2 regions of the Variovorax sp. GW821-FHT09B05 genome follow, and region 2 is predicted to be linked to the other one. Evidence: predicted binding sites of a transcription regulator. Region 2 holds the regulator's gene; the other holds the start of a gene.
What was found. The regulator NrdR, encoded in region 2, represses ribonucleotide reductase genes. The targets are predictions, from matches to a motif close to CACNANATNTNGTG.
Positions count from the first base shown of each region.

Region 1 (15,123 bases), on a different contig from region 2:
CGGCATGTCGGGCGGCATCATGTCGCACGACTTCGTCGAAGCCGCGCTGATGCGCCGTGCCGGCTACAACGTGTGGCTGGTGTCCGACCTGGTCGGCAGCTACGAACAGCAACCGCCGGACCTGCTGGCCGAGCTGCAGCGCGACCGCCGCTGGTGCCAGGGCAACCTGCAGAACGCCCGCCTGATGGCCGAGCCCGGCATCCACTCGGTGCACCGCGCGATGTTCGTGACCGGCACCATGGCCTACGTTTCCGCCCCGCTGTGGCTCGCGTTCCTGACGCTGGGCACCGCGCTGTGGCTCAGCGGTTCCAGCCTGATCTCGAGCTGGAGCGTGCTGCCGGCCGAACTCGCCGGCCTCTGGATCTGGACCCTGTGCCTGCTGTTCCTGCCCCGCGTGCTCGGCATCGTTGCCGTGCTGATGCGCGGCGAGCAACGCCAGTTCGGCGGCCTGTGGGGCCTGATCAAGAGCTCGGTGATGGAAAGCGGTCTCGCGATCGTGCAGGCACCGGTGCGCATGCTGGCCCACTCGCTGTTCGTGCTGGTCGCCCTCACCGGCATCAAGCTCGACTGGAAGTCGCCCCCGCGCGAAGCCGCCGCCGTGCCGTGGAAGGTCGCTGCCTCGCAGCTGGCCCCCATGACGCTGGTGATCGCACTGCTGGCCGTCGGCGTCGCGATGATCGACCCGAGCGCCCTGATGTGGCTCATGCCGGTCGGCCTGCCGCTGCTGCTGGCGATCCCGCTGACCGTGCTGACCAGCCAGATCGCGCTGGGCACCACGCTGCGCGACCGTGGCTTCCTGCTGATCCCCGAGGAATCGCGTTCGCCGGCCGTGCTGCGCCGCGCCTGGATGCATGCGCTGCGCCTCTCGCGTCCCGCGGCGCTGGCCACGGCCTGACGCGCGCACGCCACACGCCTCGCACGAAGCCGGCCCCGAGGGGCCGGCTTTTTTCATGGCGCGCCTAGAATCGCGCCTTCCTTTTTTTCCACCCACGGATCCTCTCGATCCCCTGGAGCGCCAAGTGCCCCGATTCGCCGTCATCACCCTCTGACGCCGACAACACCACTTCACTGGTCATGTCGGGCGCCAAGCTGCGCATCCGCTGACCGGACACGGCCCTTCGCTGGAAACAGCGGCCGTCGAAGTCGCTCCCGATCCCTCTCAGCTTCGCTCCCGCACGTTGTCGGTTCTTCCTGGTTTCCATCCGGAGAACAAACGTGTTTCCCCTTTCTTCTTCCCTCTCGTCGCTGCCGCTGCTGAAGTACCCGCGGACCGCGCACCTCGAAGGCTCGCGGCTGCAGCCCGGCGACAGCGACGACGGCCAGACGCCATTGGCGGCGCTGCACGGACTGCACGTGGTCATCGAGGAAAAGCTCGATGGCGCGAACGCCGCCGTGTCGTTCAGCGCGGCCGGCGAACTGCTGCTGCAGTCGCGCGGCCACTACCTCGCGGGCGGTGCCGGCGAGCGCCAGTTCAACCTGTTCAAGCACTGGGCCGCCACGCACGAGGCGGCGCTGCTCGAACGGCTCGAGGACCGCTACGTGATGTACGGCGAATGGTGCTTCGCCAAGCACAGTTGCTGGTACGACCGGCTGCCGGCCTTCTTCCTGGAGTTCGACCTCTACGACCGCCAGGCGCAGCGTTTTCTCTCGACGCCGGCGCGGCAGGCGCTGCTCGCGGGCGGCCCGGTGCTGTCGGTGCCCGTGCTCTACGAGGGCGCGATGCCGCGCCAGCCGAAGGCCCTGCGTTCGCTCGTGCGGCCCTCGCTCGCGCGCAGCACCGACTGGCGCTCGGCCTTCGAACAGGCCGTGGCCGACGAAGGCCAGCCGCTCGCGCTGGCGCGGCAGCAGACCGACCTGTCGGACCTCGCGGAGGGCCTCTACCTCAAGTCCGAGTCGGACGGCCAGGTGACGGGCCGCTACAAGTGGGTGCGCCCGGACTTCGTCCAGACCATCCTCGACTCGGGCTCGCACCACAGCCGCCGGCCGCTGCTGCCCAACCGGCTGGCGCCGGGCGCGGACCTCCATGCACCGGTGCCGCCGCTCGGCTGGCACGACCTGGGACTGCGCACGCTGCGCGATCCCGCCGAACTCACGACCACCGGGAGGCCGCGATGACTTTCGACGAACTTCGCACGCTGGTGCCCGCGCCCGGAGCAGGCGCCGAGTGGGCGCGCTGCTGCGAACTGCTGCCGGGCCTGCTGCGCCTCGAGGAGACGCCGCAGGATCCGTACTACCACGCCGAGGGCAACGTCGGCCTCCACACGCGCATGGTGCTCGATGCACTGCTGCAGGACGAGCACTACCGGCGCGCCGATGCCGACGGCCGCTTCGTGCTGTTCATGGCCTGCCTGCTGCACGACATCGCCAAGCCCGACACCACGGTGATCGACGAGGCCAGCGGCCGCATCGGCCAGCCCGGCCATTCGCGCCGCGGCGCGGTCGACGTGCGCGTGCTGATGTGGAAGGCGCGCGTGCCGTTCGCGCTGCGCGAGGCCGTGTGCCGGATCGTCGCGGTGCATCAGTTGCCGTTCCATGCCTTCGCCTCGCGCAAGGGCGAGCGGCCCGAGCGGCTGGTGCATCGGCTGTCGTGGGAACTGAGCCTGCCCGACCTCTGCTGCGTCGCGCGCTGCGACATGCTGGGGCGCCATTACGAGAAGCGCTCCGACAGCCTGGCCGACATCGCGCTGTTCGAGCAGCTCGCGCAGGAGGAAGGCTGCTGGGACGGCCCGCGACGGATGGTCGACGCCCACACGCGCCTGGCCTACTTCCGCGGCGCCGACACCAGCCCCGACTACCCGCTGTTCCAGAACCCGGGCTCGCGCGTGACGGTGATGTGCGGCCTGCCCGCGAGCGGCAAGAACCACTGGGTGTCGCAGCAGCGCAAGGGGTGGCCGGTCGTGTCCTTCGACGATGCGCGCGCCGGGCTGGGCCTGAAGCACGGCGAGAACGACGGGCTCGCCGCGCACCACGCGGTCGACCAGGCGAAGGCGCTGCTGCGCAGGCAGGAACACTTCGTCTGGAACGCCACCCACCTGAGCCAGCAGATGCGCACCAAGACGCTGGACCTGCTGTGGGCCTACCACGCCCGGATCGAGCTGGTGTACCTCGAGGTGCCGCATGCCGAGCTGATGCGCCGCAACCGCGAGCGCGACACGACGCTGTCGAACGCGGGCATCGAGCGCATGCTGCACCGCTGGGAGCTGCCGACGCCGATCGAGGCGCATGCGACGGTCTATGAGGTGCAGACCTGAAAGCGACGAAGCCCGCCGGGTCATCCCCGGCGGGCTTCGTCCATCTCTCTATATATGTACGCGGCTCAGAACGGCAGCTTCGGCCCGCCGGGCCCCCCCATCCCGCCCATGCCCTTCATGCCGCCCATCTTCTTCATCATCTTCATCAGGCCGCCGCCCTTCATCTTCTTCATCATCCCCTGCATCTGCTCGAACTCGTTGAGCAGGCGGTTCACTTCCTGAACCTGCACGCCCGCGCCGGCCGCGATGCGGCGCTTGCGCGTGGCCTTGAGCAGCTCGGGCTTGCGGCGCTCGAGCGGCGTCATGCTCTGGATGATCCCTTCCTTGCGGCGGATGTCGCGCTCGGCGCGCGTCATGTCGGCCTCGCTGGCCTTGGCGGCCATCTGCGTGGGCAGCTTGTCCATCAGGCTCGAGAGGCCGCCCATCTGCTTCATCTGCTGCAGCTGGCCGAGGAAGTCGTTGAGGTCGAAGCCCGCGCCGCTCTTGACCTTGGCCGCGAGCTTCTGCGCCGCCGCCACGTCGACGCCGGCCGTGACCTGCTCGACCAGCGCGACGATGTCGCCCATGCCCAGGATGCGGCCCGCATGGCGCTCGGCATCGAACACCTCGAGGCCGTCGATCTTCTCGCTCACGCCCGCGAACTTGATCGGCACGCCCGTGACCTGGCGCACCGACAGCGCCGCGCCGCCGCGCGAATCGCCGTCGGTCTTGGTCAGGATGATGCCGGTGAGCGGCAGCGCCTCCTTGAAGGCGCGCGCCGTGTTGATCGCGTCCTGGCCCTGCATGGCGTCGACCACGAACAGGGTCTCGACCGGGTTCAGCGCGCCGTGCAGTTGCTGGATCTCGGCCATCAGCACCTCGTCGATCGCGAGCCGGCCGGCCGTATCGACCAGCAGCACGTCGAAGAAGTGGCGCTTGGCGTGGTCGAGCGCGGCGCGCGCGATGTCCAGCGGCTTCTGGTCGGGCGTGCTCGGGAACCATTCGGCGCCGGCCTGCTTCGTGACGGTCTTGAGCTGCTCGATGGCGGCGGGCCGGTAGACGTCGCCCGAGACCGTGAGCACCTTCTTCTTGCGCTTCTCGATCAGGTGCTTGGCGAGCTTGGCGGTGGTGGTGGTCTTGCCGGCGCCCTGCAGGCCCGCCATGAGGATCACCGCCGGCGGCTGGGCCGCGAGGTTGATGTCCGAGACGCCCTCGCCCATGGTGGCGGCGAGTTCGCGGTTGACGATGCCCACCAGCGCCTGGCCCGGCTTGAGCGAGCCCAGCACTTCCTGGCCGAGCGCCTTTTCCTTCACGCGGGCGACGAAGTCGCGCACCACGGGCAGCGCCACGTCGGCTTCGAGCAGCGCCATGCGCACTTCGCGCAGCATGTCCTGCACGTTGCTTTCGGTGATGCGCGCCTGGCCGCTCATCGTCTTGACGAGGCGGGAGAATTTTTCGGTGAGAGCGCTGGCCATGGAGGGGATGCCTTGCTTGCTGCCCCGCTGCGGCGGGACGGATGGGAGAAGTCGCGGGAGACGGGTAGGAGGGAAGCTGGCGCGCGGCACCCGGAAATGCAAGGGTGAGCGGCTAAACTCCGATCGATGATTTTAGCGATCCCCTCCCCACTCGGCGTGGCGCTGGGCATCGCCGCCGCGGCCGCCTACGGTTTTGCCGCCGCCGCAGGCGCCCGGCTGAGCCGGCAGGCCACCCAGTGGGCGCTCGGCCTGGCCTGGCTGCTGCATGCCGCGGTGCTCGGCCATGGCCTGGTCGGCCACGAACCCCGCTTCGGCTTCGCGCCCGCCCTGTCGGTCACGGCCTGGCTGGTGCTCACCGTCTACGCGGTCGAAAGCCGCATGTACCCGCAGCTGCAGGTGCGCCGCGCGCTGGCCTGGCTCGGCGCGGCGGCGGTGCTGCTCGCGATCCTCTTTCCCGGCACGCCGCTGCATGTGTCGGCCTCGCCCTGGCTGCCGCTGCACCTGGCGCTGGGCATCGCCTCCTACGGCCTGTTCGCCGCCGCGGTGGTGCACGCCTGGCTCACGACCCGCGCCGAGAAGCAGATCCGCCTGGCCACCGAACCGCAGGGCGGCGTGCCACTGCTGACGCTCGAACGCCTCACCTTCCGCTTCGTGACGGCCGGCTTCGTGCTGCTGTCGGCCACGCTGCTGGCCGGGCTGCTGTTCAGCGAACAACTCTACGGCGCCGCGGGCCGGGCCTGGAAGTGGGACCACAAGTCGGCCTTCTCGGTGCTGGCCTGGATCAGCTTCGCGGTGCTGCTGATCGGCCGCGCGCGCTTCGGCTGGCGTGGGCGCACGGCGCGGCGCGTGCTCTACGCGGGCTCGGCGCTGCTGCTGCTGGCCTACGTGGGCTCGCGCTTCGTGCTCGAAGTGGTGCTGGCGCGTCCGCCGGCCTGAAGACACCTCATGAAATACCTTCTCGTCCTCGCGGTGGTCTGGGTCGCGATCTGGCTCTGGCGCAAGAATCGCCGCGAAGAAATGCAGGAGCGCGCCGCCCGCACGCCGCGTCCCGCCGCGCCGCCCGCTGTGGGCGCGCCGCAGGCGATGGTGCGCTGCGCGCATTGCGGCCTGCACCTGCCCGCGAGCGACGCGGTGCGCGGCGCCGACGGCACCGCCTTCTGCAGCGCCGCGCACCGGCAGGTCGCCGAGCGCGCCTGAACGGCGCCGAGCCGGCTTCGTCGCAGCGATGGGCAGCAGCTCCTCCCTCTGGGCCAGCGGCGAACCGGTCACCGACTGGGACGTGCTGGAGCCCGGCGCGCGCGAGAGCGCCGCGCTGCTGCGGCTGTGGCGCGGTTTCATGGGCGCGCGCTGCTTCGTCGCGCTGGTGCTGGTGCTGCTGCAGGGCGTGAGCTTCGCGCTCGGCCAGACCATGCAGCCGGTGGCGGTGGTGCTGTCGGCCAGCTACCTCGCGGCGGCGGCGCTGGGTGCGCGCTACGTGCATTTCGAGCCGCCGATGCGCGGCTTCGGCGCCACCTGGATGCTGAGCACCGGCGTCGACCTCGCGGTCTTCGCGGCGCTGCAGGTCACGCAGGGCGGCAACATCAACTACACGCCGCTGTTCGCGCTGCCGGTGCTCATGAGCGCGGTGCTCGGCACGGTGATGGTGAGCATGGGCACCACTGCCACCGTCACGCTGCTGCTGCTGGCCGATGCCGCCTGGCACTGGGTGCAGCAGCCCGGCGACTCGCCCGCGCGCTTCGTGCAGGCGGCACTCACGGGCACCGGGCTGTTCGTGGTGGCGCTGCTGGCGCACGAGCTCGCGCGCCGGCTGGCGCGCGAAGAAGCCGTGTCGCAGCACAACCGCAGCAGCGCGCAGATGCAGGCGCAGGTCAACGACCTGGTGATCGAGACGCTGAGCGAAGGCGTGCTGGTGATCGATGCCGAGGGCCTGGTGCATGCGGCCAACCCGGCGGCCGACGCGATCCTGGGCCAGGGCCTGGGCCAGTTGCGGCTGCCCTTTCCGCTGCATGCCCAGCCGGCCTGGCATGCGCTGGCCGCGCTGGCGCGCCAGACCTATGCGCGCCGCGAACCGCAGTCCGAGGAGATCCCGGTCGCGCAGGCGCGCGGCGCAGCGCGCGAGGTGCGCGTGCGCACCCGCCTCACGCCCTCGAGCGACCAGCGCATGGGCAGCCTGTGCGTGATGTTCCTGCAGGACCTGCGCGAGCTCGAGGCCCGCATCCGCACCGAGAAACTGGCCGCCATGGGCCGCATGTCGGCCGCGGTCGCGCACGAGATCCGCAACCCGCTGGCCGCCATCACGCAGGCCAGCGCGCTGCTCAACGAGGACCTGACCGATCCCGCGCACCGCCAGCTCACGCACATGGTGCAGCACAACGCGCAGCGCCTGGCGCGCATCGTGGACGACGTGCTCGACGTCTCGCGCGCGCGCCAGCAGCGCGTGCTGTCGCTCGGCGAGCAGGTGGTGCTCGACCCCACGGTGCAGGCCCTGACCGAGGAATGGATGCGCCAGACCCAGCGCAAGGGCGTGACCGTGGTGCTCGACGCGCCGGGCGTGGAGGTGCGCTTCGACGTCGAGCACCTGCGCCGCCTGCTGGTGAACCTGCTCGACAACGCGGCGCGCTACGCGAGCCTGCGCGAGGGCGCGATCCAGGTCGTGACCACGCTGCAGCGCGCGGGCAGCCCGGGCCGGCCGACCCTGCAGGTCTGGAGCGACGGCGCACCGCTCGAACCGGCCGTGCAGCGCCACCTGTTCGAACCCTTCTTCTCGTCGGAGAGCCGCTCGAGCGGGCTCGGCCTGTTCCTGTGCCGCGAGCTGTGCCGGCGCCACGGCGCGGCCATCGGCTACGAGCGGCGCGCGCTGGCGGGCGAGGCGCCCGAGGGCAACGAATTCTTCGTCGGCTTCGCCGCGAGCGAAAACCGGCTGACACAATAGCGGCGTGAGCAGCTCCCATCCGCCCTCCCAGCGTCCCGCGCAGATCCTCGTCATCGACGACGAACCCGACCTTCGCACGCTCTATGAACTCACGCTGCTGCGCGAAGGCTACCGGGTCGAGGCCGCGGGCAGCGTCTCCGAAGCCTGGCAGCACCTCGAGGCCACGCGCTTCGACGCCGTGATCACCGACATGCGGCTGCCCGACGGCCAGGGCATGGAGATCATCCAGCGCATCCAGAAGAACCAGCGCAGCGAGCGCTGCGTGGTGATGACCGCCTACGGCTCGGCCGAGAACGCGGTCGAGGCGCTGAAGGCCGGCGCCTTCGATTACCTCACCAAGCCGGTCGACCTGAAGCAGTTCCGCGCGGTCGTCGCCTCGGCGGTGCAGGCGCAGCAGCCGCCACCGGTCGCGCAGGCCGCGGCGCGCCCGGCCAAGGCCGCCGATGCGAGCGACGGCACGTCGGCGCTGGCCGCCGCGGGCAGCGCGGGGGCTTCCGCGCTCGAGCGGCTGGTCGGCGATTCGGAGCCGATGCGGCTCGTGAAGTCGCGCATCGCCAAGGTGGCGCGCGGCATGGCGCCGGTGCTGGTGCGCGGCGAATCGGGCACCGGCAAGGAGCTGGTGGCGCGCGCGGTCCATGCCTGCAGCCAGCGCAGCGACGGCCCGTTCGTCGCGGTGAACTGCGGCGCGATTCCCGAGAACCTGCTCGAGGCCGAATTCTTCGGCGCGCGCAAGGGTTCGTACACCGGTTCGGCGCAGGACCGCGACGGCTACTTCCAGGCCGCGCGCGGCGGCACGCTGTTCCTCGACGAGATCGGCGACCTGCCGCTGGCGATGCAGTCCAAGCTGCTGCGCGCGATCCAGGAACGCAGCGTGCGGCCGATCGGCTCCACGCAGGAAGACGCGGTCGACGTGCGCATCGTGAGCGCCACCCACAAGGACCTGCACGCCGAGGTGCAGGCCGGCCGTTTCCGGCAGGACCTGTTCTATCGGCTCAACGTGATCGAGATCGCGGTGCCCGCGCTGCGCGAGCGCCGCGAGGACCTGCCCGCGCTGTGCGTCGCGCTGCTCGCGCGCATCGCGCAGGACGGCGGGCTGCCCGCGCCGCGCCTGTCGGACGCGCTGCTGCGGCAGCTCGCGCAGCATCCGCTGCACGGCAACGTGCGCGAGCTCGAGAACCTGCTGCACCGCGCGGTCGCGCTCTACGACGGCGACGAACTGCAGCTCGACCTGATGGATGGCGCAGGCGGCGGCTGGGTGACGGCCGCGCCCGGGCCTGCCGCGCCGCAAGCCGCGAACACCGCGACGACTGCGGCGCCGCTCGCGCAGCCCGAGGCTTTCGACGCGAAGCCCGTCGTGGCCGCGCCGCCGCCCGCGCCGCGCCCCGTGGTGCCCACGCCGCTGCCCTCCGACCTGCAGGCCTACCTCGATCAGCAGGAGCGCGAGATCCTCGTGCGCGCGCTGCACGAGAGCGGCTTCAACCGCACGGCGGCCGCCGCGCGCTTGGGCATGAGCCTGCGCCAGATCCGCTATCGCATCGCGCGCCTGGGCATCAACACGCCCAACGGCGACGATGGCGCGAGCAGCCATGTCGACGACTGAAGACAGCCTGCGCGCCTCCACGGGCGATGCGCTCTGGCGCGACGGCTGGTACCGCTTCGCGAAGGCGCTGCCCTCGCCCAACTTCGGACCGCGCCCCGCGCCGGCACGCGAGCGCATCGACCTCGTCGTGCTGCACTCGATCAGCCTGCCGCCCGGCGAGTACGGCGGCGACGCGGTGCAACGGCTCTTCACCAACCGGCTCGACTGGGACGCACATCCTTACTTCGAAAGCATTCGTGGGCTCGAGGTGTCGTCGCATTTCTACGTGCGCCGCAACGGCGAGCTCTGGCAGTTCGTGAGCGGCGACGATCGCGCGTGGCATGCGGGCGTGTCGTCGTGGCGCGGCCGGGACAACTGCAACGACGACTCGATCGGCATCGAGCTCGAGGGCCTCGAGGGCGGGCCGTTCGAGGATGCGCAGTACGAGACGCTCGCGAGCCTCGCGGCGGCGATCGCGCAGCACTATCCGATCGCGCACATCGCGGGCCACGAGCACATCGCACCGGGCCGCAAGCAGGATCCCGGCGCCGGCTTCGACTGGCATCGGCTGCGCGATCATCTCGGCTGGGGTCCACACATGTTTCCCTCGCAGGTGGTGGAGCGCTAATTTTTTCAATCGCTGCACGCCGTGCGATGCCCTGGGCTCGCAGTGCAGCAATCGCTCCATTCGCAAGCGCGATGCGTAGCAACCATGCGCCTTGCAGGCCCAAATCGGCTCGAAAGCCGCATGGAACGTGGGTTGCGAGAGGATGATCCACTGTTCATGCGGCATGGATGGCCGCGAAGCGCGAAAACAGGTTTCCCCTCCCTCTTGAAGCCTGAAGGAAAACGCTACATCTAGTGGGTTGTACACCCCCCGCACCCTAGATATAGTGTGTCCCGGCCGGCCTCAGAGCCGACGAAGCGGCCCCAGCAGCGCCGCTCATCCAACAAGAATTGCCAACCGAGAGGAAGCGAATGCAAACAGCACTGAATACACCTACCGCCGCGCGTGCCATCCCCTCCACGCCGCCCCAGTCCCCCCGCGACACCGCCGGTTCGCCCACCGGACAGAACCTCGCGCACTACCAGATCATCCGCCGCAACGGCGCCGTGGTCCCGTTCGAGCCCAACAAGATCGCGATCGCGATGATGAAAGCCTTCCTGGCCGTGCATGGCACCCAGGGCGCGGCCTCGGCCAGCGTGCGCGAGACCGTCGACGCGCTGACCCAGGCCGTCGTGAAGGCGCTGGTGCGCTCGCGTCCGGGCGGCGGCACCTTCCACATCGAAGACGTGCAGGACCAGGTCGAACTGGGCCTGATGCGCGGCGGCCACCAGGAAGTGGCGCGTGCCTACGTGCTCTACCGTGAACGCCGCACCCAGGAACGCGCGAAGCAGGGCGAGCAGGATGTGCAGGTCGCGGCCCCCGCGCTGCACGTGCTCGACCGCGGCGAACGCGTCGCGCTCGACCTCGGCGAACTCAAGGGCCTGATCGAGTCGGCCTGCCAGGGCCTGGGCGACAGCATCACGGCCGCGCCGATCGTGGCCGAGACGATGCGCAACCTGTACGACGGCGTGCCGCTCGACGAGGTCTACAAGGCCTCGATCCTCGCGGCCCGCACGCTGATCGAGAAGGATCCCGACTACACCTTCGCCACCGCGCGCCTGCTGCTGCACACGATCTTCAAGGAGATCGTCGGCCGCGAAGTCATGCCGGCCGATCGCGCCACCGCCTACGCCGACTACTTCCCCTCCTTCATCAAGAAGGGCGTCGAGAACGAGTTGCTCGACGAGAAGCTGCTGCAGTACGACCTGCCCCGCCTGGGCGCGGCGCTGAAGGCCGAGCGCGACAACCAGTTCGACTACCTCGGCCTGCAGACCCTGTACGACCGCTACTTCCTGCACGTGCGCAAGAGCCGCATCGAGCTGCCGCAGGCCTTCTTCATGCGCGTCTCGATGGGCCTGGCGCTCAACGAGATCGACCGCGAAGCCCGCGCCATCGAGTTCTACGAAGTGCTCTCGTCCTTCGACTTCATGTCGAGCACGCCGACGCTGTTCAACAGCGGCACGCTGCGCTCGCAGCTGTCGAGCTGCTACCTGACCACCGTGCCCGACGACCTCGACGGCATCTACGAGTCGATCAAGGAAAACGCGCTGCTCTCGAAGTTCGCGGGCGGCCTGGGCAACGACTGGACCCGCGTGCGCGCGCTCGGCAGCCACATCAAGGGCACGAACGGCGAATCGCAGGGCGTGGTGCCCTTCCTCAAGGTGGTCAACGACACCGCCGTGGCCGTGAACCAGGGCGGCAAGCGCAAGGGCGCCGTCTGCACGTACCTCGAGACCTGGCACCTCGACATCGAGGAGTTCCTGGAGCTGCGCAAGAACACCGGCGACGACCGTCGCCGCACGCACGACATGAACACCGCCAACTGGATCCCCGACCTGTTCATGCGCCGCGTGATGGAAAAGGGTTCGTGGACGCTGTTCTCGCCCTCGAACGTGCCCGACCTGCACGACCTGTTCGGCGCCGACTTCGAGAAGGCCTACGTCGCCTACGAAGAGAAGGCCGCGCGCGGCGAGATCAAGCCCAGCCGCACTGTGCAGGCCACCGACCTGTGGCGCAAGATGCTCACGATGCTGTTCGAGACCGGCCATCCCTGGATCACGTTCAAGGACGCCTGCAACGTGCGCTCGCCGCAGCAACACGCCGGCGTGGTGCACTCGTCGAACCTCTGCACCGAGATCACGCTGAACACCAGCGACACCGAAACCGCGGTCTGCAACCTCGGCTCGGTCAACCTGCTGCAGCATCTGAAAGACGGCAAGGTCGACCAGGAGAAGCTCAAGAAGACGATCTCGACCGCGATGCGCATGCTCGACAACGTGATCGACATCAACTACTACGCCGTGAAGAAGGCGCGCGACTCGAACCTGCGCCACCGTCCGGTCGGCCTGGGCCTGATGGGCTTCCAGGACGCGCTGTACGACCTGCGTATTCCTTACGCCTCGCAGGAAGCCGTGCAGTTCGCCGACGAATCGATGGAAGCGATCTGCTACCACGCCTACTGGGCCTCGACCGAGCTGGCGCGCGAGCGCGGCAAGTACTCGAGCTACAAGGGCTCGCTGTGGGACAAGGGCATCCTGCCGATCGACTCGCTCGACCTGCTCGAGAAGGCACGCGGCGGCTACGTCGAGGTCGACCGCTCGTCGACCCTCGACTGGGACGCGCTGCGCGCCAAGATCAAGGCCGACGGCATGCGCAATTCGAACTGCGTGGCCATCGCCCCGACCGCGACCATCTCGAACATCATCGGCGTGGACGCCTCGATCGAGCCCTGCTTCGGCAACCTCTCGGTCAAGTCGAACCTGTCTGGCGAATTCACCGTGATCAACCACTACCTGGTGCGCGACCTCAAGCGCCTGGGCCTGTGGGACGACGTGATGGTGATGGACCTGAAGCACTTCGACGGTTCGCTGCGTCCCATCGACCGCGTGCCGCAGGACGTGAAGGCGCTCTACGCCACCGCGTTCGAAGTCGAGACGACGTGGCTGGTGGAAGCCGCCGCGCGTCGCCAGAAGTGGATCGACCAGGCGCAGTCGCTGAACATCTACATGGCCGGCGCCTCGGGCAAGAAGCTCGACGACACCTACAAGCTCGCGTGGCTGCGCGGTCTGAAGACCACCTACTACCTGCGCACGCAGAGCGCGACGCATGCCGAGAAGTCGACGGTGCAGTCGGGCCGCCTCAACGCGGTGTCCTCGGGCAACGACGCACCGTCGGGCATGAGCGCACTCGAGGCAGCGGCCGCCGCGGCGAAGGCACAGATGAGCGCGATCCCCGCGACCGACATCGCCTTCTGCGGCGTCGACGATCCGACCTGCGAAGCCTGCCAGTGATGCACGCAGCGCACCGCGAACACAGCGCGGTGCGCTGCACTACCAAGAGTGAGGCGCATGCGATGTCGTGCGATGACGGAGGCCACTTGAAGGCATTGACCGACATCGCGCGATGCATGCGAGCAACATAACAACCACATAAATGGAGTGCGATGTGAACGAGCACTTTGCAACTCACATCGTTGCTCGGATAATTTGAGCATTGGATTTTTCTATGTTGACCTGGGACGAAGAAGTCAAGCCCTCCTTGCCAAAGGACATGCAACAAGGTTTGCATCACCACCCCTCGACCGGCGCTGCCGCCGGCCGTGCGGTGGATGTGTCGGCTTCATCGATGGCACAACCTTCGCTGCAACCCGTGCAGCAGCCTGCCCGCCAGGCCGCGCCCGCATCGAGCGGCGCGAGTGCTCCGGCTGAAACGCGCCGCGTCAGGGCCGCCGACAAGCGCATCATCAACGGCGAGACCGACGTCAACCAGCTGGTGCCGTTCAAGTACAAGTGGGCGTGGGAAAAGTACCTCGCCACCTGCGCCAACCACTGGATGCCGCAGGAAGTGAACATGACGCGCGACATCGCGCTCTGGAAAGACCCGAACGGCCTGACCGAAGACGAGCGTCGCATCGTCAAGCGCAATCTCGGCTTCTTCGTCACCGCCGACTCGCTGGCCGCCAACAACATCGTGCTGGGCACCTACCGCCACATCACGGCCCCCGAATGCCGCCAGTTCCTGCTGCGCCAGGCCTTCGAGGAAGCGATCCACACGCACGCCTACCAGTACATCGTCGAGTCGCTCGGCCTGGACGAGAGCGAGATCTTCAACGCCTACAACGAGGTGCCGTCGATCCGCGAGAAGGACCAGTTCCTGATTCCGTTCATCGACGCGATCAGCGACCCGAACTTCAAGACCGGCACCCACGAGACCGACCAGACGCTGCTCAAGTCGCTGATCGTGTTCGCCTGCCTGATGGAAGGCCTCTTCTTCTACGTCGGCTTCACGCAGATCCTCGCGCTGGGCCGCCAGAACAAGATGACCGGCGCCGCCGAGCAGTACCAGTACATCCTGCGCGACGAGTCGATGCACTGCAACTTCGGCATCGACCTGATCAACCAGCTCAAGCTCGAGAACCCCGGCCTCTGGACGGCCGAGTTCAAGGCCGAGATCAAGGCGCTGTTCATGCGCGCCGTCGAGCTCGAATACAAGTACGCCGAAGACACCATGCCCCGTGGCGTGCTCGGCATGAATGCTTCCATGTTCAAGGGCTATCTGCGCTACATCGCCAACCGGCGCGCGCAGCAGATCGGCCTCGAAACGCTCTTCCCGAACGAGGAAAATCCGTTCCCATGGATGAGCGAGATGATTGACCTGAAGAAAGAGCGCAATTTCTTCGAGACCCGCGTGATCGAATACCAATCGGGTGGTGCGCTCTCCTGGGATTGAATATTTCGATAACAATAAATGAATTCAAGAATTGCCCTTGCCACCGACCGCGCCGAAGAGCGCGGCATGGATGAGGGCTCAGGTGTTCATGGTGCTGGAGCACGGAATCCAACGCCATGAATCACTCCAGCGCTACCAACATGCGCGGAGTGCTTCAATAGGTTGATTTTTTCAACTTGATCAAGGAGAAAACAGAAATGGCAACTGCAAAGAAAGCACCGGCTAAGAAAGCCGCAGCGAAGAAGGCTCCGGCCAAGAAGGTCGTAGCGAAGAAGGCTCCGGCCAAGAAGGTCGCCGCCAAGAAGGCTCCGGCCAAGAAGGTCGCTGCCAAGAAGGCTCCGGCCAAGAAGGTCGCTGCCAAGAAGGTAGCCGCGAAGAAGGTCGTCGCCAAGAAGGCTCCGGCGAAGAAGGCAGCTCCGGCGAAGAAGGCCGCAGCGAAGAAGGCTCCGGCGAAGAAGGCTGCTGCCAAGAAGGCGCCTGCGAAGAAGGCTGCCGCCAAGAAGGCCCCTGCCAAGAAGGCTGCGGCCAAGAAAGCCGCGAAAAAGCCCGCTGCCAAGCCTGCCGCTGCTGCC
Region 1 is NZ_JBWKPN010000014.1:175,901-191,023, reverse strand. It holds gene mdoH (glucans biosynthesis glucosyltransferase MdoH) at 1-895, shown strand, start outside; gene AC07RM_RS30745 (RNA ligase family protein) at 1,216-2,115, shown strand; gene AC07RM_RS30740 (AAA family ATPase) at 2,112-3,251, shown strand; gene ffh (signal recognition particle protein) at 3,317-4,705, opposite strand; gene AC07RM_RS30730 (cytochrome C assembly family protein) at 4,832-5,641, shown strand; gene AC07RM_RS30725 (PP0621 family protein) at 5,651-5,902, shown strand; gene AC07RM_RS30720 (two-component system sensor histidine kinase NtrB) at 5,931-7,637, shown strand; gene AC07RM_RS30715 (sigma-54-dependent transcriptional regulator) at 7,642-9,237, shown strand; gene ampD (1,6-anhydro-N-acetylmuramyl-L-alanine amidase AmpD) at 9,224-9,844, shown strand; gene AC07RM_RS30705 (ribonucleoside-diphosphate reductase subunit alpha) at 10,195-13,113, shown strand; gene AC07RM_RS30700 (ribonucleotide-diphosphate reductase subunit beta) at 13,328-14,551, shown strand; gene AC07RM_RS30695 (histone H1-like DNA-binding protein) at 14,749-15,123, shown strand, end outside.
Region 1: the regulator NrdR is predicted to act here: its motif matches at 10,099-10,112, upstream of AC07RM_RS30705 (ribonucleoside-diphosphate reductase subunit alpha).

Region 2 (15,123 bases):
TGAAACATTTGTTCGACACTTTTAAGAATTAAGACTGAATTCCTTATGCTTGACCGGGTATTTAGCAACGATAGAATCCCGCCTGCTCCGATCGCCCGACGCGACGGAACCACCCTGTATCCGCTGCCGACTCCCCCCGGCTTGATCAGACGGCCGCGCACCTTATCCCCCTGAGCGCGGAATCTGATTGGTACCAATCCAAGCGCCGCTGCCTCCATCCCATCGCCCTTCCCGGCGCTGCGACAGGTGCCGCACAGAAAGGAAGAGCGATGAACAAGGCGTTTGATGCCACGGCCCGCGGGCTGAGGACCTTCGTGTCCGATGTGGCAGACGGCTTTTTTGAAATCACGCACAACGGTTTCGCCCTGCTGGGCCTGGCCATCGTGTTCGCGGTCCTCGCCCTCGTGGCGCGGCCCGACCTGCGCCATCAAGGCGAAGAACAGCTCATGGGCTGGCTGCAGTCGCGCAAACCCGCGCCCGAAGCCACTGACCTCGAGCCGACCGCGATCGAGCGCACGACGGCCGCGAGCCCCGGCGACCTGCCCAAGCAGCAGGCCGCCGTGGCCTACTGGCTCAGCAAGAAGTACCGCGTCGCGGCCGAGCCGCTGAGCGTGCTCGTGGCCGAGGCCTACAACATCGGCAAGCACACCAAGCTCGATCCGACGCTGATCCTCGCGATCATGGCGGTCGAGTCCAGCTTCAACCCGTTCGCGCAGAGCCAGGTCGGCGCGCAGGGCCTGATGCAGGTCATGACCCGCGTGCACGGCGACAAGTACGAGCCGGCCGGCGGCACGCTGACCGCCTTCGACCCCGTGACCAACATGCGGGTCGGCGTGAAGGTGCTGCAGGAATGCATCGCCCGCGCCGGTTCGCTCGAAGGCGGCCTGCGCTACTACGTGGGCGCGGCCAACCTCGAGGACGACGGCGGCTATGCCGGCAAGGTGATGGCCGAGCGCGAGCGCCTGCTGCAGGTGGCCAGCGGCCGCGCGCCCTCGCCGTTCGCGCCGACGCCGCCGGTGCTGCGTCCGCAGCCGCTGCCCCTGCCGGTGGTGGCCCCGGCCAAGCCCGACGAGGCGACCGAGCCGGCCAACGGCCCCACGCCACCCAAGGTGGCGCTGCTGTCGGCCGTGTCCTGAATCTCCTTTCGCCCGCCGCCGGGCCGGTCCGATCCGCTACACTCGACCGGGTACGCGACTGGCGATAGGCGCGGTGCCGACAAGGCACCCGCGCTGACGTGGACTACCACTGGGAAGCGTACCGCCTGCGACGTCGCTCCAGACGCGCAGGCGATCAGCCGTTCGCCTGGGCAGCCCTTGTTTGGTTGAAGAACAAGGACCTCGTCTTCAAAGGACTGCCATGTACCAACGCAACATCCTGGTCGAACAGACCGATCCCGAAATCTGGGCTGCCATCCAGGCCGAAAACGCGCGCCAGGAACACCACATCGAGCTGATCGCGAGCGAGAACTACGCCTCGCCGGCCGTCATGGCCGCGCAGGGCTCGCAGCTCACCAACAAGTACGCCGAGGGCTACCCGGGCAAGCGCTACTACGGCGGCTGCGAGCACGTCGACGTGGCCGAGCAACTGGCCATCGACCGCGTGAAGCAGATCTTCGGCGCCGAAGCGGCCAACGTGCAGCCCCATTGCGGCGCCTCGGCCAACGAGGCCGTGCTGCTGGCCTTCCTGAAGCCCGGCGACACCATCATGGGCATGAGCCTGGCCGAAGGCGGCCACCTGACCCACGGCATGCCGCTCAACATGAGCGGCAAGTGGTTCAACGTGGTGAGCTACGGCCTGGACGCCAACGAAGCCATCGACTACGACGCGATGGAGCGCAAGGCGCACGAGCACCAGCCCAAGCTGATCATCGCGGGCGCCTCGGCCTACTCGCTGCGCATCGATTTCGAGCGCTTCGCCAAGGTGGCCAAGGACGTCGGCGCGATCTTCATGGTCGACATCGCCCACTACGCCGGCCTGGTGGCCGCGGGCGTGTACCCGAACCCGGTGCCACACGCCGACATCGTGACCTCGACCACCCATAAGAGCCTGCGCGGCCCGCGCGGCGGCATCATCCTGATGAAGTCGCAGCACGAGAAGGCGATCAACAGCGCGATCTTCCCGGGCCTGCAAGGCGGCCCGCTGATGCACGTGATCGCCGCCAAGGCGGTGGCCTTCAAGGAAGCGCTGTCGCCCGAGTTCAAGGCCTACCAGCAACAGGTGGTCAAGAACGCCCAGATCGTGGCCGAAACGCTCACGCAGCGCGGCCTGCGCATCGTGAGCGGACGCACCGAAAGCCACGTGATGCTGGTCGACCTGCGCGCCAAGGGCATCACCGGCAAGGAAGCCGAGGCCGTGCTGGGCAGCGCCCACATGACCATCAACAAGAACGCGATCCCCAACGACCCCGAGAAGCCGATGGTGACCAGCGGCGTGCGTGTAGGCACGCCGGCCATGACCACGCGCGGCTTCAAGGACGAAGAGGCCCGCATCACCGCGAACCTGATCGCCGACGTGCTCGAGAACCCGCGCGACGCCGCGAACATCGACGCCGTGCGCGCCAAGGTCCACGCGCTGACCAGCCGCTTCCCGGTCTACCGCTGACCTCGAAGAAGAAGCCCTGACCGCATGAAATGCCCTTTTTGCGGTCATCTCGAAACGCAGGTCGTCGAGACCCGCGTTTCGGAAGACGCCGACTTCGTGCGCAGGCGCCGCCAGTGCGGTGCCTGCGACAAGCGCTTCACCACCTACGAGCGCCCCGACGTCAATTTCCCGGTCGTCGTGAAGAAGGACGGCAGCCGCGCCGACTTCGACTCGACCAAGGTCCGCGCCTCGATGATGCTGGCGCTGCGCAAGCGGCCGGTGAGCATCGAGCAGATCGACAACGCGCTGCTGCGCATCGAACAGAAGCTGCTCGCCAGCGGCCTGCGCGAAATCGAGTCGACCAAGGTCGGCGAACTCGTGATGCGCGAACTCAAGAAGCTCGACAAGGTGGCCTACGTGCGCTTCGCCTCGGTCTACCGCAGCTTCGAGGACGTGGACGAATTCCGGCAGCTGCTGCGCGACATCTGAGCCGCGGCGTGTCGACGCCGGGCCGCGGGACGGCCGCTATCCACCGCCCTGCCCGCACACTCCAGTTCCGCACTCTCCCTTCCGATCGGGGTCGCAACTTCGAGGCCGCCCCGACGCCGAGAGGACGATGGCCGCGCGCCGCCCCGTCTCGGCCCTGAACGCGAGGCAGCCCGCGCCGAAGCCCGCATTGCGCACGCGCCGCGAGAAGCCATTGCCGTCGTAGTGCACCCCTTGCGCCAGCCCGTCGCCCAGTTCCCGGTCGACCGCGATGCCCGACGGCAGCCCGTCGAAGCGCCGCAGCACGTGCGGCGCGTGGTCGCCGCCAGCATCGGCCACCACCGCCCAGCCCGCATCCCAGCCGGCGCCGCCGTCGGCCAGCACGCTGACTGGCTCGCCGCGCCGGATGGCCTCGATCCGCGCCATCCCGAGCGCGGCCACGAAGGCCTGCGACACGGCCGCCAGCCGCTGGTGGAGCAGCAGCGCGCGAAAACCCGGCACGCCGACGGCGGCCAGGATGGCGACGATGGCGATCACGGTGAGCAGCTCGATCAGCGTGAGCCCACGTGCCGGTCCCGCGCGCTTCATTGCCAGCACCGCGCACGCTGCGCGCCATCGCAGCCGCGGCCGCCCGTGCTGTCCAGCCACAGGTTGCCGACCGGCGGGTCCGAGAAGCCGGGCTTGAGCCGGGCCGAGAGCCGCAGGCAGTCGTCGAGGCTGCGCTGGCCGTCGCAGTGCTCGCTGCGCACGAGGTACTTGCCGCCCTGCCCGCTCTCGGCGGAATCGCCTTCGTAGCGCCGGTAGCGGCCATCGACGGTGAAGTGGCGCTCCTGCTGCTGCATCTGCGCGAGCAGCGCCGACCGCGCCTCGGCGCGCCAGCCCCGGTGCACCGCATCAACGTAGGAAGGAAAGGCGATGGCCGCGAGGATGGCGACGATCGCGAGTGCGATCAGCACCTCGATCAGGCTCCAGCCGAGGGCCGCGCCGGCTCGATGGCCGTGGCGGGAGATCATGGCCATGTCCTTTGCGGGTCCGGCACCTGGCGCCAGTTGAGACGGCCGGCCCGACGCGACACCGTGGCACCGCCGGTCGGCTGCGCGACCGACACCGACGTGCCCTTGCGGGTACCGGGGCTGAGGACCGAGAGCCGCCGCGTCTCGACGCGCCGACCGGCCGGATCGGCGGCACCGTAGGACGCGTTGCCCTGCTGGACCACGAAGGGTGCACCGAGCAGCCCCGCCTCCGAGGGCACGCAGGTGCCACCCTTGGACAGGCCGGTCATCGCGTCGACGGCACAACTGCGGCCGCTGCCTTCGCCGCAGGCCGCCTGCGGCGGGATCAGCGTGTTGAAGAACAGGCGCCCATCGGCCAGCACGGACCGCTCGACCTGGCGCTCGCCCTGGTCGCGCGACGCCGGCAGGTCGAGGTACCAGCCGCGCCGCCGTGTCGTCGCGCGGTCGAAGGCGCCGTAGACGAAGGCCTGGCCCTCGATGGCCGTCAGCCCGCCCTCGATGGGTCGTGCCTGCCGTGGCGCCAATTGGGTCCGCGCTTCGCCCACACGGATCGGCGTGCCCGTGTCCTGCACCGCATACACGGTCTGGACGCCGCGACGCGAGGCGCCGAGGTCCGCCGGCTCGACGAACTGGCCGGTGCCGAACAACACGATGCCACCGCCGCCGGGCCCGAGCCCCACTTCCGGCGGCACCGTGATCGGCTGGCGCCGGCTGCCCGCGCCGCCGTCCATCGCGACCATCAGCGGCGCACCGCCGAAGCCCAGCGCGTTGGCCTCGCTCCAGGGCGCATCGTGTTCGAAGTCGAACTTCCACAGATTGCCCTGGGTATCGCCGGCATAGAGCCAGCGGACCGTTCCGTCGTCGGCCGCATGGTCACCGGGCGCGCTCGCGAGCGCATTGACGAGGCTGGCATCGGCGGGCCGGGGCAGCAGGATCTTGTGATAGTCGAGGCCGCGCCGCCAGGGCGTGCCGGCCGGCTTGTCGAGCGACAGCAGGAACAGCGCGGCGCGTTTCTCGGGGTTGCGGTTGTTGAAGCCCGAGGGCACGACCGCGAACCAGGCATGGGTGGCCGGGCGGCCCGCCGTCGCGGCCCTGGTGCGGAACTTCAGGAGGCGCGGCGGCTGCATCAGGTGGCCCATGTCGGGGTCGTCGGCGCTGCCGAACTCCCACAGCACCTTGTCGGCCGAGAAGGCCCGCGGATCGCTGACATCGAGCGCGAACACACCGGCGGCGCCCGCGCCCAGGCCCGAGACCAGCACGCTCTTCCACAGGCCGTTCGCCGTGCGCGCCTCGGCCACGGCGGGCGTGCCGTCGACATAGGCGCGATGCGCGCCACCGGGCTGCGCGAGTTGGCCCAGCGCAGGAAACAGCAGTCGCGGGACGTAGCCGAAAAGCTCCTCGCCCGTGCGCGCCGAGAAGGCATGCAGCATGCCATCGTTGGCCCCCAGATAGACCGCGGGCTCGCGCTGGCGATGCGTGGAGAGGAATGCCGGGTAACCGCTCTCATCCAGCACAGGGTCGGGCGCGCCAACGAACACCGGGGCCGCATGCGCGACATCGCCCATCACCGAGTCGCGCACGCGGAAACGGCCACCCGCCAACGAGGCTTCGTTTCGGCGCTCGCCACGCAGGTAGTTCAGGCGGTCGCGGGCCAGGGTGTCGGTGGCCCCGGCAGGCATCGGGGATGCGGGTTCGGTCTCCGTGCGCAGCGAGCGCCGCAAGGGCTCGTCGAGCGCGTCCCATTCGAAGGGAATGCCAACGCCTGCCGTCGACAGCGTGAAGAGCTTTCGCGGCGCCGATGCACCGGATTTCTCCACGCGTGCATCGAGCAAGGCGCCCGCATCCCACGACGGCGTGTCGGCCACGCGCAAGGCGCCCGTGTCCGGATCGGTGAACAGGCGAAACGACAGCAAGGTGCCAGCCCAGCGCCGGCTGTCGGAGCGCGGCAGGTAGAGGCTCGCGCCGGCCGCGCCCACCGTATCCGAGGAGATCGCGGCCGTGGCATTCGCGCCCAGCGGCGGCGCGGTGGCACGGCGCAGCACGCGGCGCAACGCATCCGCCGTCGATCGCTCATCGCTGGCGAGGAAGTAGTTGGCCGGCATCGGCTGCCCGTCGTGGTCGAGCCCTTCCGCCCATTCGGCGTTGCTGAACCATGCCGACTTGCCCGCTGCGTCCGGGGCGCCGAAAAGCGCGGAGCTTCGGAATGGATCGCCATCGCCGTTGCGGTCGACGAATCCGCCGTACTTCGCGGCCAGGTAGAGCGCGCTGCCGCGCTGGCGCGTACCCACCACAGCGCTCCGGTCGGCATCCAGGTCGACCGCGAAGGTCTGCACACGCGCATCGGGATGGTCGCCGCGGATCCGCTGCGTGTGCGCCCAGTACGCGAGCCCCGCCATGCCGAAGGAGCCCTGGGCCGAGCCCGCCCTCCGATTCTCGAAAGCACCGACGAGCCGGGCCCAGTGCGCGGTGTCGGGCGAAAAGGCCGCACTGCCCGAACCCGGCGCCGAACCATCACGCCCGGTGTCGAGGTCGCCGATGTTCAGGATGTGATGTCGCTGGCAGTTGCCGAGCACCGGGTCCGCAGGCGTCGGCAGCTTCGCCTGCAGGTAGCGCAGCGATTCATGGAACAGCTCGCCCGCAGGATCGAAGCGCGCGTAGTCGCCCGAGCGTCCGAAGCGGTTCACCGCCGCGATGACACCCTGCGCGGTGCCCGCAAGGTCGTCGCGGAACACGCCGGTGCGCGCATCCCATTCGGCCCGCGGGTTCTCGACCCCGTCGAACGCGGCGTCGGTCTTCTCCGGCCCGATGGACTTCATCGCTTCGCGCAGCACGCCGCCATGGCGCCTGGGATCGCTGCCAGGCAGGTAGCCGAACACCGCGAAACGCGCGTCGCCCGCATGGACCTGCAAGGCGCCCACGGGTTTGTGATGCCCGCTGGGATAGGCGGCGCAAAGATCGCGGCGCACGACGGCCTCGTCGGCGGCGCAGACCTCGACGCGCGCGAAGTAGAGATCGGCCCTGACCGCCGAGACGCAGCCGCGGTCCGCATCGGTGCGCATGTCCGCATCGACGACCAGCCGCTCCCCGCAGTTCCGGATGCGCAGCGTTTCGTCCGCGCGAAGCCCAGCACGCGGTGTCAGCCGCTCGAGATGCCCGCGCACGGTCTTGACGGGAAGCTCGACACCAGCCCCGATCGGCCAGGTCGCCCGCTGCAGCACGGTCCGCTCCGGCGTGTCCACCACGCGGTCGCCACCGGTCAGCGCCATGCGCAGCTGATCGAGCGGCGATGCCGTGGCCCAGTTCAGCAGATTGCCGCTCCACTGCCCGCGGCAGGCGATCTCGCCACCGGCGAGCGTGGTGGCCGTCGCGGTGCGGCGGAAGTAGCCCTCGACACGCAGGTAGTCGTAGCAGCCCTTCGCATCCCAATAGCCTTCGTAGACCTTGGCGGGTTCGAAGCCGCCGAGGTAAGCCGGTCCCGCGTTCGAGGCCTTGATCGCCAGGTCGATCACGATGTTGGGATCGGGCTGACCGGCCAGCGCGTGGACCGGCACGCTGGTCAGCAGCGCATCGGGCGGCGTCGTGGATGCGATGCCGGCCCCTGCCGGCGCGCTCCACGTCGCGCAGAAAACCAGGGCGATGCACACGATGAATGCGCGAAGCAAGGGCATGGCAGTCCGATCAGGAGGAAGGAGAAGAAGCGTCGGCACAGCCGGGACTCGCCGACGGCTTGGCCAGCGTGGTCTGCAGCAGCACGCGCGTCTCCTCGCGCGGCCCGTAGCCGATGGCGGTGACGCGGAAGACATGTGTCGCGACGGCCGCGCTCGCGCTGTGCAGCACGCCCTGCGGGCCGCTGCCCCGGCTGCGCAGGGCCTCGACGACATAGCGCGGCGCGCGCACGGACAGGCCACCGGCACCGGTGGCATAGACCTGCCCCGTAAAACGGCCATAGGCCACCGACCGGTTCGCATCGGGTGCGAAATCGACCTGCGTCCACGCCGGCGGATCGCCCACCGGCGCGGCCGCGCAGAGTCCCAGCCGTGCGCCGGTCCCGGCGCAATCGGCAACGAAGGCCGACACATCGCGGCCATCGAACAGGCACAGCCGCTGCGCCGCATGGTCGTTGGGCCCGAGCACGTCGCGCTCGGCATCGAGCAGCGCGGCCTCGGCCGCCTGGAAAGCCACCTCGGTGTCGCGGTCGTTGCGCGCGATGCGCTCGCCGACCAATGCGTTCTGCGCCGCGGCGAGGCCGAGCACCGACACCACGAGCAGCAGCATCAGCACGACGATCAGCGAGAAGCCACGCGAGGCGCGCACCGGCCGGTTCATGGCGCGGCCTCGCGTTGGCTGTTGCGCAGCGCCACCGTGAAGCTCGCGACACGCCGCAGCCGCCCATCGGCCGCGGGCCGGAAGCGCACCACCGGGAACTCGGGGCCGAGCGGATAGAGCTGCGCCTCCTCGGGCCGGGGCCAATTGCCCGGCCGTGCGCTGCGCGCCACCATCCCGATGCGCAACGCCACCACCTGCCGCCAGGCCGAGTTGCCCAGCGACGACGCGGCCGCCACCGCATCGAGCTGCGCGGCATCGAGCCACTGCTCGGGCGTGCCGTCGCCGTCGAGGTCACGCCCGAACAGCACGCGGAACACTTCGATGCCACGCGCCAGCGGCTCGGACCGAAAGCTGCCGCGCCGGTCGCCGCGGTATTTGCAATAGAGCTCGGGCTCCCCGTCGGCCGCCTCGGCGACATGGAAGATGCTCCAGGCCCGGTCGGCCGGCGTGGCGGTGCCGGCGCTCGGCGCGGGCTTCGCGAAACCCATGCAGTCGACCATGGTGCCGTCGGCCTCCGCGGCGCTGCCGTCGTCGTCGGTGCGCGAGCTGCCGGCAAAGCGCACCAGCAGCGAATCGCTGTCGTTCACGCCGCGTGCGTTGTGCCTCCCATAGCTTTCGCCGCTGGCGCCGACACGGGTGTTGCGAGCACCGACGATGTCGAGGTCGAGGGGATCGTTCACGGCGGACGCGACCGTATCGCCGGCCGCGCGATCGGCATAGCCGGCCTGCCGCACCGTGCGCCGCACGACGAAGGCGGCGAAGCGCAACGACTCCTCCACCGTGCGGGCCTCGGACTCGGCAACGAACAATTGCCGGCTGCCGCCGAAAGCCAGCATGGCCGCGAGCACCACCACCAGGCCGAGCGCCAGCGCGACCATCAGCTCGACCAGCGACACGCCACGCAGCCGCGCGCGCCCTGGGGGTTCGACATGCTCAGCCACCGCGCGGCCCCTCGCTGACCTGCGCGGGCATCAACGGCATCGCGAGCCGCGGCGCTGCCGATGCCCCCGCGCGGCGCTGCGCCTCGCTCGCGTTGCGCGGCAACCAGCCGAGCTTGACGACCAGCAACGGTCCGTCGGCCTCGCAGTCCCAGGCATGGGCGCCCGCTGCGTCGTTCCATGGATTGCCGTCGAAGCAGACCGTGATGCGCGCGCCCGGCAGGGCCTTCGCGGCACGGCGCTTCCACGCCTGCATGTCCCAGCGCGCGAGGTCCTCGGGCCTGCAGGCGGCGCCAGCCGCGGCGCAATCGGTGACGCCCGCCTCGCCCGCGGCAGACCCTGCCGTCCATTGCGCCACGAGGTAGCCATTGACCGCATCGCGCCGCCCCGCCACGGCCCGGTTGAGCCGCGTCTTCTCCGACAGCTCGCGCACCAGGTTCAGCGCCGCGCCGAAGTTCGCGGCCTCGCCGCTCGCGCGCACCGCATGCAGCAACATGGCCGCCGCGCCCAGCAGCCCCAGGCTCAGCAGCGCGATGGACACCAGCACCTCCACGAGCGAAAAGCCCGCGGCGGCATGCGCCGTTCGATTCGACCTTGCCATATCCGTCCTCCCCCCGTTCTCTTCCGGTGTCGCGTGTCTCGCGATCGAAGGGCAAGCGTACGAGCGCACCGGGCGCGAGCGCCGCGCCGTCCATCCGCATTCGCGCGCCGCTCGTATGATCCCGACGCACCCGTGTCAACTTTTCCTCGCGAAGCCTCCATGCCCTCCCCCCAACACGACGCGCAGCACATGGCGAGCGCCCTGCGCCTGGCCGCGTCGGCGCTGCTGATCACCGACCCGAACCCGCGCGTGGGCTGCGTGATCGCCGATGCGCAGGGCCGCGTGCTCGGCCAGGGCCACACGCAGAAGGCCGGCGGCCCGCATGCCGAGGTGATGGCGCTGCGCGACGCGGCCGCACAGGGGCATTCGGTCGCGGGCGCCACCGCCTACGTCACCCTCGAACCCTGCGCCCACCATGGCCGCACCGGCCCGTGCTGCGATGCGCTGATCGCGGCCGGCATCGGCCGCGTGGTGGCCTCGCTCGCCGATCCCAATCCGCTGGTCGCGGGCCAGGGCTTCGAGCGGCTGCACGCGGCAGGCGTGGCGGTCGAAGTGGGGCCTGGCGCCGAGGAAGCGCGCGAGCTCAACCTCGGCTTCCTCTCGCGCATGGTCCGCAAGACCCCCTGGGTGCGCATGAAGGTCGCGGCCTCCCTCGACGGCCGCACCGGCCTCGCCAACGGCGTGAGCCAATGGATCACGGCCGAGGCCGCGCGCGCCGATGGCCACGCCTGGCGCGCCCGGGCCAGCGCGGTGCTGACGGGCGTCGGCACGGTGCTCGAGGACAACCCGCGCCTGGACGTGCGGCTGGTCGAGACGCCGCGCCAGCCGCACCTGGTGATCGTCGACAGCCACCTGCAGACGCCACCCGACGCTCATCTTTTCATAGCAGGCCGCGCGGTCTGGATCTACGCGGCGGTGCGCGACGAAGCCCGCGCCGCGGCGCTCGAGGCCCGCGGCGCCACGGTCAGCTGCCTGCCGAATGCCCACGGCAAGGTCGACCTGCCCGCGCTGCTGCGCGACCTCGCGGCGCGCGGCGTCAACGAACTGCACGTGGAATCGGGCCACAAGCTCAATGGCTCGCTGCTGCGCGAAGGCTGCGTCGACGAGCTGCTGGTGTATCTCGCGCCCAAGCTGATCGGCAGCGGCCTGGACATCGCGAGCCAGATCCACGCCGACGGCCCGTTGGTCTCGCTGGCCGGGGCACTGCCGCTGAAATTCCGCTCGGCCGACATGATCGGGCCCGACCTGCGGATCGTGGCGTGCGTGGCCGGCCGGGACGCTTTCTGACGCCGCCCGCAGCGCGCCGGCTGCCGTCCACAGCCGCCCGGCAAGACGCCCGCGCGACCGCGCCGGCGGTCCCGAAGTGCCAGGAAATGCCGCGGGCCTTCCGGACCTGCGAAAATGCGCGGATGTTCACCGGAATCATCACCGGCGTGGGGCGTATCGCCGCCATCCACGACCTCGGCTCCTCCTCCTCCCACGGCAAGAGACTCGGCATCGCGGCGCCCGACGGCTACCTCGACGATGTCGGCCTCGGCGACAGCATCGCGCTCAACGGCGCCTGCATGACCGTCACCAGTTTCGACCCCGCGCAGAGGCTCTTCACCATCGACATCTCGGCCGAGTCGCTCGATAAAACAGCGGGCCTGACCGAGGAAGGTGCGCGCATCAACCTCGAGAAGGCGCTGCGCGCGAGCGACCGCCTCGGCGGCCACATCGTCTCGGGCCACGTCGACGGCATCGGCACCGTGAGCCGCTTCGAGCCCGTGGGCGAGAGCTGGGAGCTGCGCGTGGTCGCGCCGCAGGCGCTGGCGCGCTTCCTGGCCTACAAGGGCTCGATCACCATCAATGGCGTGAGCCTCACGGTCAACACCGTCGCCGACGCGGCCGACGGCAGCAGCGAGATCAGCATCAACCTGATCCCGCACACGGTGCAGAACACCTCGCTGGGCGACCTGCGCGCCGGTTCGCGCGTGAACCTCGAAATCGACACCGTGGCGCGCTACGTGGAGCGCATGCTCCAGGCGGGCGTGCTGCAGCCGGCCCGGCCGGCCTGACACCGACATTCCCCGCATCCAAGGACCCCGCCCCATCATGAACGCATCCGTCACGCCGATCGGCGCCTCGCGCGCCAATCGGACGCCCGCGCCGATCTCCCCGGTCGAGGAGATCGTGGCCGAACTGGCCGCCGGCCGCATGGTCATCCTCGTCGACGAGGAAGACCGCGAGAACGAGGGCGACATCGTGGTCGCCGCCAACCACATCACGCCCGAAGCCATCAACTTCATGGCCCGCCATGCGCGCGGCCTGATCTGCCTCACGCTGTCGCGCGAGATGTGCGAACGCCTGCACCTGCCGCCGATGGTGGCGCGCAACGGCACCAAGCACGCCACCGCCTTCACGGTCTCGATCGAGGCCGCCGAGGGCGTGACCACCGGCATCTCGGCCGCCGACCGCGCCCGCACCGTGCAGGCCGCGGTGGCGCGCAACGCCGTGGCCGCCGACCTGGTGCAGCCGGGCCACATCTTCCCGCTGCAGGCGGTCGACGGCGGCGTGCTGATGCGCGCCGGCCATACCGAGGCCGGCTGCGACCTCGCCGCCATGGCCGGCTGCTCGCCCGCCTCGGTGATCTGCGAGGTGATGAACGAGGACGGCACGATGGCGCGCCTGCCCGACCTGCAGCTGTTCGCGGCCGAGCACGGCCTCAAGATCGGCACCATCGCGGCGCTGATCGAGCACCGCAGCCGCACCGAATCGCTGATCAAGAAGGTCGGCTGCCGCGAGATCCAGACCGCCTGGGGCGCCTTCACGGCCCATGCCTTCGTCGACCAGCCCAGCGGCGGCGTGCACCTCGCGCTGGTGCGCGGCAAGTGGGCGCCCGAGGACACGGTCGACGTGCGCGTGCACGAGCCGCTGTCGGTGCTCGACGCGCTCGAGATCAACCGCTCGCTGCACTCGTGGAGCCTGGACGCCAGCCTCTCGCACATCGCGCAGCTCGACAGGGGCGTGGCCGTGCTGCTGAACTGCGGCGAAACGGCCCACGAGCTGCTGGCCCAGTTCGACGGCACCGCGCGCCCCGCGCAGGCGCCCGAGCGCGGCCGCATGGACCTGCGCAGCTACGGCATCGGCGCGCAGATCCTGCGCGAATGCGGCGTGCAGAAGATGAGATTGCTCGGCACGCCGCGGCGCATGCCGAGCATGGCGGCCGGCTACGGCCTCGAGATCGCCGGCTATCTGGCAAAGGACTGAACGACATGCAAGGTGCAAACCAGGGCGCGGCCGACAAGCCGCTGGACGGCAACAGCGGCAAGGGACTGCGCATCGGCATCGTGCAGGCGCGCTTCAATGCCGACATCACCGATGCGCTCGCCAGTGCCTGCCTCGACGAATTCGCGGCGCTGGGCGTGGCCGCCAACGACATCCACCACGTGCGCGTGCCCGGCGCGCTCGAAGTGCCGGTCGCGCTGCAGGCGCTGGCCGAGCGCGGCGGCTACCACGCGCTGGTCGCGCTGGGCTGCATCATCCGCGGCGAGACCTACCACTTCGAGCTGGTGGCCAACGAATCGGGCGCGAGCGTGAGCCGCGTGGCGCTCGACTACAAGCTGCCCATCGCCAACGCCATCCTCACCACCGAGAACCTCGAGCAGGCCGTCGCCCGCCAGACCGACAAGGGCCGCGACGCGGCCCGCGTGGCGGTCGAAATGGCGCGACTGCTGGCCGACCTTTCATGACCGACGACAACACCCAAGAAGACCAGGGAGGCGCTGCGCCGCAGCGTTCCGCACGACCGGACAAGGCGCGCGCGACGCGCACCGGCCTGACCTCCACCGGCGCGCGCAAGGCCTCGGCCAAGTCCAACCGCACCCGCGCGCGCGAGTTCGCGCTGCAGGCGCTCTACCAGCACCTGGTGGGCCGCAACGAGGCGGCCGCCATCGACAGCTTCACGCGCGACCTCGCGGGCTTCCACAAGGCCGATGCCGCGCACTACGACGCGCTGCTGCATGGCTCGATCGAAGGCGCCGAGCAACTCGACGCGCTGATCGTGCCGCTGCTCGACCGCAAGCTGGCCGAGATCTCGCCGATCGAGCATGCCGTGATGTGGATCGGCGTCTACGAGTTCCAGCATTGCCTCGACGTGCCGTGGCGCGTGGTGCTCAACGAGTGCATCGAGCTCGCCAAGGAGTTCGGCGGCACCGATGGCCACAAGTACGTGAACGCGGTGCTCAACGGCCTCGCGCCCCAGCTGCGTCCGCTCGAGGTCGAGGCCGACCGCGCGACCGGCAAGGCGCGGCCCTGATCCCTTCTCCTCTTCTCTCTTCTTTCGCGAAGCACCCCGCATGAGGATTTCGACCCGGGCCGAGCGCATCGAGCCCTTCTACGTGATGGAAGTGGCCAAGGCCGCCGGCAAGCTGGCGCGCGAGGTGGCCCACACCGACCGGCCGATGATCTTCCTGAACATCGGCGAGCCCGACTTCACCGCGCCGCCGCTGGTGCAGGAAGCCGCGGCGCGCGCGGTGCGCGCCGGTGCCACGCAGTACACCCAGGCCACCGGCCTCGACCACCTGCGCGAACGCATCAGCCAGTGGTATCGCGACCGCTTCGGCGTCGACGTGCCGGCGCGCCGCATCGTGGTCACGGCCGGCGCCTCGGCCGCGCTGCAGCTGGCCTGCCTCACGCTGATCGAGGCCGGCGACGAGATCCTGCTGCCCGATCCCAGCTATCCCTGCAACCGCCACTTCGTGAGCGCGGCCGAGGGCAAGGCGGTGCTGATTCCGACCACCGCCGAGGAGCGCTTCCAGCTCAGCGCCGACAAGGTCGAGGCCGCCTGGACCGACAAGACCCGCGGCGTGCTGCTGGCCTCGCCCTCGAACCCGACCGGCACCTCGATCGCACGCGACGAGCTGCGGCGCATCCACGAGGTGGTGAGTTCGCGCGGCGGCATCACGCTGATCGACGAGATCTATCTGGGGCTGTCCTACGACGATGCCTACGGGCAGACGGCGCTGGCGATCGACGACAACGTGATCAGCATCAACAGCTTCAGCAAGTACTTCAACATGACGGGGTGGCGGCTGGGGTGGCTGGTGGTGCCCGATGTGCTGGTGCCCGTGGTCGAACGGCTGGCGCAGAACCTGTTCATCTGCGCGAGCACGGTGGCGCAGTACGCGGCGCTGGCTTG
Region 2 is NZ_JBWKPN010000005.1:513,514-528,636, forward strand. It holds gene AC07RM_RS16660 (lytic transglycosylase domain-containing protein) at 270-1,136, shown strand; ZMP/ZTP riboswitch at 1,181-1,315, shown strand; gene glyA (serine hydroxymethyltransferase) at 1,357-2,601, shown strand; gene nrdR (transcriptional regulator NrdR) at 2,626-3,069, shown strand; gene AC07RM_RS16675 (GspH/FimT family pseudopilin) at 3,106-3,654, opposite strand; gene AC07RM_RS16680 (type IV pilin protein) at 3,651-4,079, opposite strand; gene AC07RM_RS16685 (pilus assembly protein) at 4,076-7,747, opposite strand; gene AC07RM_RS16690 (pilus assembly PilX family protein) at 7,758-8,405, opposite strand; gene AC07RM_RS16695 (PilW family protein) at 8,402-9,346, opposite strand; gene pilV (type IV pilus modification protein PilV) at 9,339-9,944, opposite strand; gene ribD (bifunctional diaminohydroxyphosphoribosylaminopyrimidine deaminase/5-amino-6-(5-phosphoribosylamino)uracil reductase RibD) at 10,104-11,231, shown strand; gene AC07RM_RS16710 (riboflavin synthase) at 11,354-12,001, shown strand; gene ribBA (bifunctional 3,4-dihydroxy-2-butanone-4-phosphate synthase/GTP cyclohydrolase II) at 12,039-13,193, shown strand; gene ribH (6,7-dimethyl-8-ribityllumazine synthase) at 13,199-13,675, shown strand; gene nusB (transcription antitermination factor NusB) at 13,672-14,241, shown strand; gene AC07RM_RS16730 (pyridoxal phosphate-dependent aminotransferase) at 14,282-15,123, shown strand, end outside.